3 regions of the Blautia sp. HA9023 genome follow, and region 1 is predicted to be linked to each of the others. Evidence: a T-box and tRNA genes for the amino acid it is inferred to sense, from the RefSeq annotation. Region 1 holds a T-box; the other regions hold tRNA genes.
The links. A T-box is a leader RNA that pairs with one kind of tRNA and senses whether it is charged. The one in region 1 lies ahead of thrS (threonine--tRNA ligase), so its partner is inferred to be a tRNA-Thr.
Positions count from the first base shown of each region.

Region 2: it has a tRNA-Thr gene. The T-box ahead of thrS (threonine--tRNA ligase) is inferred to sense a tRNA for this amino acid. The anticodon was not compared.
Region 3: it has a tRNA-Thr gene. The T-box ahead of thrS (threonine--tRNA ligase) is inferred to sense a tRNA for this amino acid. The anticodon was not compared.

Region 1 covers NZ_JBWLUR010000008.1:769,991-772,242, forward strand. Annotated here, with positions in the region: gene AC04Q6_RS13520 (SEC-C metal-binding domain-containing protein) at 1-396, shown strand, start outside; gene AC04Q6_RS13525 (YdcF family protein) at 396-878, shown strand; T-box leader at 947-1,170, shown strand; gene thrS (threonine--tRNA ligase) at 1,307-2,252, shown strand, end outside.
Region 2 covers NZ_JBWLUR010000008.1:317,357-319,608, reverse strand. Annotated here, with positions in the region: gene AC04Q6_RS11520 (tRNA threonylcarbamoyladenosine dehydratase) at 1-324, opposite strand, end outside; tRNA gene AC04Q6_RS11515 (tRNA-Leu) at 594-677, opposite strand; tRNA gene AC04Q6_RS11510 (tRNA-Val) at 702-774, opposite strand; tRNA gene AC04Q6_RS11505 (tRNA-Asp) at 784-857, opposite strand; tRNA gene AC04Q6_RS11500 (tRNA-Ile) at 882-955, opposite strand; tRNA gene AC04Q6_RS11495 (tRNA-Thr) at 960-1,032, opposite strand; tRNA gene AC04Q6_RS11490 (tRNA-Glu) at 1,088-1,159, opposite strand; gene AC04Q6_RS11485 (flavodoxin family protein) at 1,569-2,135, shown strand.
Region 3 covers NZ_JBWLUR010000006.1:997,062-999,313, forward strand. Annotated here, with positions in the region: rRNA gene AC04Q6_RS08620 (23S ribosomal RNA) at 1-896, shown strand, start outside; tRNA gene AC04Q6_RS08625 (tRNA-Asp) at 981-1,054, shown strand; tRNA gene AC04Q6_RS08630 (tRNA-Val) at 1,084-1,156, shown strand; tRNA gene AC04Q6_RS08635 (tRNA-Tyr) at 1,165-1,246, shown strand; tRNA gene AC04Q6_RS08640 (tRNA-Thr) at 1,254-1,326, shown strand; tRNA gene AC04Q6_RS08645 (tRNA-Met) at 1,342-1,415, shown strand; tRNA gene AC04Q6_RS08650 (tRNA-Phe) at 1,421-1,493, shown strand; tRNA gene AC04Q6_RS08655 (tRNA-Lys) at 1,578-1,650, shown strand; gene AC04Q6_RS08660 (methyltetrahydrofolate cobalamin methyltransferase) at 1,879-2,252, shown strand, end outside.

The sequences.
Region 1 (2,252 bases):
TACGAGCAGCTTCTGGAGAACCCGGATGAGGTTGTTTCCGGAACTGTTAAAGAGCTTGCTGAGAAATACGGTCAGGATGTTATGACTATGGTTGGTTTCCTTGACGGAATCAACGACAGCCTGAAGGTTCCGAACCCGATCGAGACTATGGATGAGAACACCAAGGTTAACCTTGCATTTGATAAAGAAGCTCTCTATAAGAACATGGTAGACGCCAAGGCTGACTGGCTTTACAACCTTCCTCAGTGGGACAAGATTTTCACAGAAGAGAAGAAGAAAGCTCTCTACATGGAGCAGAAGAAATCCGGCACAGTTGTGAAACCACACAAAGTCGGAAGAAACGATCCGTGCCCATGCGGAAGCGGCAAGAAATACAAATACTGCTGCGGAAGATAATGAGTGTAAAGAAGAATCTGGATTACATTATCGTGTTAGGTGCCCACGTGGACGGAACACGGATGACACTTGCCCTTCTGGAACGAGCCAGAAGGGCTCTTCTTTATCTTAAGGAGAATCCTGGCACAAGGGCAGTTCTCTCCGGTGGAAAAGGTGACGGAGAAAACATTTCCGAGGCAGAGGCCATGTACCGTTATCTCATCGGACATGGGATAGAGGGGAACAGATTGATCCTGGAAGAAGAGTCCACCAGCACGAAGGAGAATCTGGAATTCAGCCGCAGGAAGATCGGAACCACAGATTGTTCCATAGGCGTGGTGACCAACAATTTTCATGTATGGAGAGGAGCAGCTATTGCAAGGAAATGCGGCTTCCGGGAAGTTGTTATGGTACCTTCCAGATATCGAAGCTGGCGTCTTCTGGTCTACATTCCAAGAGAAATTCTGGCAATCATCAAGGATAAAATGATGGGAAATCTGTGAAAATTTTTTTTAAACATGCGTTGACAAATAAAAATGCTGCGCTTATAATGAACCACAGAAAAAGAAATAAAAACACGTTGACGAGACGAGTAAACTGTGAAATGTTACAGAGAGAGATGTGAAGTGCTGGAAACATCTTATCGGGAAACAGTTGAAAACTACCTCCGAGTGGCCCCAATCCGGTCCGGTGATTCCGTTATCATCATAATTGAGAGGCTTTGTATTTGACAGGTATCTGTTTATATGGAGCAAGCAGGGTGGAACCGCGAGAATGAATAAACTCGTCCCTTACAGTGCGTGATGTACTGTAAGGGATTTTTTTATTCCGGAGAAAATTACTCCACAGTATTTTCCGGGAAAAGATCTCCGGTACAGGAAAATGCACTGTGTATCATAGAAACTCGTTGAAAACGAAAGGAGAAACAATCATGATTATTACATTAAAAGACGGCTCAAAAAAAGAATACTCAGAAGCAAGATCAGTGATCGATATCGCATATGACATCAGCGAAGGCCTTGCACGTGCTGCATGTGCAGGAGAAGTAAACGGAGAGGTTGTAGATCTTCGTACAGTCCTTGAGGATGACTGTGAGCTTAACATCCTTACAGCAAGAGATGAGAAGGGCCTTGCAGTTCTCCGTCATACAGCATCTCATGTAATGGCACAGGCTGTACAGAATCTGTATCCGGAGGCAAAGGTTGCCATCGGACCATCCATTGATACAGGATTCTACTATGATTTCGACCACGAGCCATTTTCCCGTGAGGATCTTGATGCCATCGAAAAAGAGATGAAGAAGATCATCAAAAAAGGCGCAAAGATTGAGCGTTTCACAAAATCCCGTGAGGATGCCATCGCATACTTCAAAGAGAAAAATGAGCCATATAAGGTAGAGCTGATCGAGGATCTTCCGGAGGGAGAGGAGATTTCCTTCTATTCCCAGGGAGACTGGACAGACCTCTGTGCAGGACCACACCTGATGAGCGTAAAAGGAGTCAAAGCATTCAAGCTTCTTTCTTCTTCCAGCGCATACTGGAGAGGAAGCGAGAAAAACGCAATGCTCACACGTATCTACGGAACTGCATATGCAACAAAGGATGAGCTGAAAGAGCATCTGGAGCAGATGGAAGAGGCTAAGAGACGCGATCATAACAAACTTGGCCGTGAGATGAAGATCTTCACAACAGTAGACGTAATCGGACAGGGACTTCCGCTTATCATGCCAAACGGTGTGATCATGATGCAGGAGCTTCAGCGCTGGATCGAGGATGAGGAGACAAAACGTGGCTATGTAAGAACAAAAACTCCTCTGATGGCAAAGAGTGATCTCTACAAGATCTCCGGACACTGGGATCATTACAAAGACGGCATGT
Region 2 (2,252 bases), 450 kb from region 1:
GGAATCTGCTGTCTCCGGCACATAGAACGTCTTGTGGATATTTACAACTGCATCCGGATTGATTTCAAGGATACGGTCTCTGGCCACATCAACTTTATATTTTCCTACAGTCTTTCTTGTCGCATAAATCTGGCGATTGATATTGGTAAGGCATACTTTGTCATCATCGATCAGATCCAGTGTTCCAACACCGCTTCTTACCAGGGCTTCTACCGTATATCCGCCTACACCGCCAATTCCAAATACTGCAACTCTGGAATTTTTCAGCTTTTCCATTCCTTCTTTTCCAATTAATAATTCTGTTCTTGAAAACTGATTCAGCATTTTCTGATTTCTCCTTATATTCTTTCCATGTATATTGTACCGACAACAAAGTCCCCCTCCACAGCTTATTGCTTTCCACAATAGAAGCAGGGGACTTACTTGATTCAGTTAATCGGACAAAATAATTCGTTTTATAACTGTCAGGATTCTATCATGGGAAAATAACCTTGTCAATATCCCTACCAACACACTAGGAATATTTTCCCATTTCTGTCAATAAATCTTATGGCACAAAAAAAGATTCCCGAAAATAGGAATCTTACTGATACTGCGGGTAGCCGGACTTGAACCGGCACGGAGTTGCCCCCGAGAGATTTTAAGTCTCTTGTGTCTGCCTATTCCACCATACCCGCATATTCAATTAAATTGTTCAAAAATGGGGCCTATAGGGCTCGAACCTATGACCCTCTGCTTGTAAGGCAGATGCTCTCCCAGCTGAGCTAAGACCCCAAATATGAACGACCCAGAAGAGACTCGAACTCTCGACCTCCGCCGTGACAGGGCGGCGCTCTAACCAACTGAGCCACTGGGCCATGCAAAATATAAAACTTATAAAATGGACCTTCGGGGACTCGAACCCAGGACCGACCGGTTATGAGCCGGTTGCTCTAACCAACTGAGCTAAAGGTCCAAAAAGCCGATGATCGGACTCGAACCGATAACCTGCTGATTACAAATCAGCTGCTCTGCCAATTGAGCCACATCGGCGTATTAAACACCAAATGTTGAATCGAGTCAAATGAATATCCAATTTAGTTTTAAGTGACTCCAAGGGGATTTGAACCCCTGTTACCGCCGTGAAAGGGCGGTGTCTTAACCGCTTGACCATGGAGCCATATTTCTTATTTATTTTTCGCTGTTTCGTATTTCCCTCAGCGACGAGTTAAATAATACCATACCTTTTTCATAATTGCAAGCTTTTTTTTGAAAAATTTCAATTTTTTTTACAAAGCCGTAAAACAGGACGAAAACCCTTGTAAAATAAGGCTTTCCGAGGGTTCTCATTCTCGCTCTGAAGCATTGTCCTGAAAATTCTTTTCTGTTTTTTTCCAACATTGACATTATTTTTCCGCTGTATATAATTGAAAGTGTAGCGGCCCCAGAGACTATTGTAATCCGGAGGAAATAAACATCAAACCAATGTACGTCGGACAATTTACTCCGATGAGCCGGATTTGATGCAGTTTTTTCCTGAACAACTATAGTCAGCCGCTGAAAATTCATATGAAAGGATGATATTAATAATGAAAGTTTTATTACTGAACGGCAGTCCGCGAAAAGAAGGCTGCACCTATACAGCACTTACAGAAATCGCAGAAACCTTAAAGAAAAATGGAGTGGAGGCAGAAATTTTCCAGGCTGGCGATCCTTCCCCGGAGAACGTTGCTGCCGCAGCAGCCATTATGAAAGAGGCTGATGCCCTTGTTGTCGGCTCTCCGGTTTACTGGGCTTCTCCTTCCGGTCAGATCATTGAATTCATGGATAAATTCGCTTCCAAGGCCGGAAAAGATATGATCCACAAACCAGCCGCAGCAGTCGCTTCCGCAAGACGTGCCGGTACTACTGCAACTCTGGATGTACTGATCAAATATTTCACCTACCATCAGATGCCGGTTGTATCCGGAAACTACTGGCCAATGGTTCACGGTAACACCCCGGATGACGTCAAAAAAGACGCTGAGGGCCTTCAGATCATGCGTACAGTAGGCAATAATATGGCATGGCTCTTAAAATGCATTGAAGCCGGTAAAAAGGCAGGTATTGAGGCGCCTGAGACAGAGCCGAAGATTATGACAAATTTCATTCGATAAAGCGGGATTTTCCCCGGCAGGGTTGTGAAAAGCAATAAGCAGCGAATGGAGACTTGCCAGTTATAAGTTATACTAAAAAACGTGTAGGTATAAATGTTTGTTATTTATATCTACACG
Region 3 (2,252 bases), on a different contig from region 1:
ACATCCGGTGAAATTGAAGTGCCAGTGAAGATGCTGGCTACCCGCGCCAGGACGGAAAGACCCCATGGAGCTTTACTCCAGTTTGGCACTGGGGTCCGGTGTTGCATGTACAGGATAGGTGGGAGGCTGAGAGATAGTGACGTCAGTTGCTATGGAGCCGCTGTTGGGATACCACCCTTGTGATATTGGGCTTCTAACCAGCCGCCGTAATCCGGCGGTGGGACAATGCCAGGCGGGGAGTTTGACTGGGGCGGTCGCCTCCGAAAGGGTATCGGAGGCGCCCAAAGGTTCCCTCAGAATGGACGGAAACCATTCGAAGAGTGCAAAGGCAGAAGGGAGCTTGACTGCGACACCGACGGGTGGAGCAGGTACGAAAGTAGGGCTTAGTGATCCGGTGGTATTAAGTGGGAATGCCATCGCTCAACGGATAAAAGCTACCCTGGGGATAACAGGCTTATCACTCCCAAGAGTTCACATCGACGGAGTGGTTTGGCACCTCGATGTCGGCTCATCGCATCCTGGGGCTGTAGTAGGTCCCAAGGGTTGGGCTGTTCGCCCATTAAAGCGGTACGCGAGCTGGGTTCAGAACGTCGTGAGACAGTTCGGTCCCTATCCGGCGTGGGCGTAGGATATCTGAGAGGAGCTGTCCTTAGTACGAGAGGACCGGGATGGACGGACCGCTGGTGGACCGGTTGGCTTGCCAAAGCCATGGCCGGGTAGCCAAGTCCGGAAGGGATAAACGCTGAAGGCATCTAAGCGTGAAGCCCCCCTCAAGATGAGATATCCCATTCTTTAAGAAGTAAACCCCCTTGAAGACGACGAGGTAGATAGGGCAGAGGTGGAAGTGTGGTAACACATGGAGCTGACTGTTACTAATCGGGTGAGGGCTTGACCAAGAAACGCAGGTTAAGAATTGATTCAAGAAGTTTGATTAACCATCAACAAGCATGTATGTAGTTTTTAAGGTACAAACCTTAAATGGCCCAGTGGCTCAGTTGGTTAGAGCGCCGCCCTGTCACGGCGGAGGTCGAGAGTTCGAGTCTCTTCTGGGTCGTTACAGCTTAGCTGTAATGAATTAAATATGGGATCTTAGCTCAGCTGGGAGAGCATCTGCCTTACAAGCAGAGGGTCATAGGTTCGAGCCCTATAGGTCCCATAGATTATGGATGGATTCCCGAGTGGCCAAAGGGGGCAGACTGTAAATCTGTTGGCACCGCCTTCGAAGGTTCGAATCCTTCTCCATCCACTTAAATGCCGATGTGGCTCAATTGGCAGAGCAGCTGATTTGTAATCAGCAGGTTATCGGTTCGAGTCCGATCATCGGCTTTTAACATTTAATAACGCGGGGTGGAGCAGTCTGGAAGCTCGTCGGGCTCATAACCCGAAGGTCATAGGTTCAAATCCTGTCCCCGCTACTTATGCCCAGATAGCTCAGTTGGTAGAGCAGAGGACTGAAAATCCTCGTGTCGCTGGTTCGATTCCGGCTCTGGGCATGTTTTAATGCTAGGTTCTTCGAACGGTTGGTTCGAAAAAGCCTGGGCATGTTTTAATGCTAAACCAAGCATATAATTTAATATGGGGTATTAGCTCAGTCGGTAGAGCACTTGACTTTTAATCAAGTTGTCCGGGGTTCGAATCCCCGATGCCTCACTACTTTTTAAGAGCACTGTCAAAATGACAGTGCTTTTTTCGTATCAAAAATACATCACGGCTATCCTACACATTGTATGAAAAGAAGCGTGAAAACTCCACGCTATAGAGTATGTAGATTGTAAAAAGTATCTGCTACAATAAAGACAGTTAGAAAACTACAGCATGTTTCGGGGGATTCATGGACTGTACGTTTTGTCGGAAAGAAAACTTCAGGAGGTGTAGCAAATGATTATTATTGGCGAAAAGATCAATGGTTCGATTCCTTCCGTGGCAGAAGCAATCGCCAACAGAGACGCTGAATTTATCAAGGATCGTGCAAGAAAACAGGCAGAAGCGAATGCAACGTTTATTGACTGTTGTGCATCTGTTCCGGAAGAACAGGAAGTTGAAACTCTGAAATGGATGATCGACTGTATCCAGGAAGTAACAGATCTTCCGATTTCTGTAGACAGCCCCAGTGCAGATGTTCTGGCGCAGGCGTATAAATTCTGTAAAAGACCGGGACTTTTTAATTCTGTATCTGGTGAGGGAGATAAGATTGATAAGATCTTTCCAATTATGGCGCAGGAGGAAAATAAGGACTGGCAGGTTATTGCACT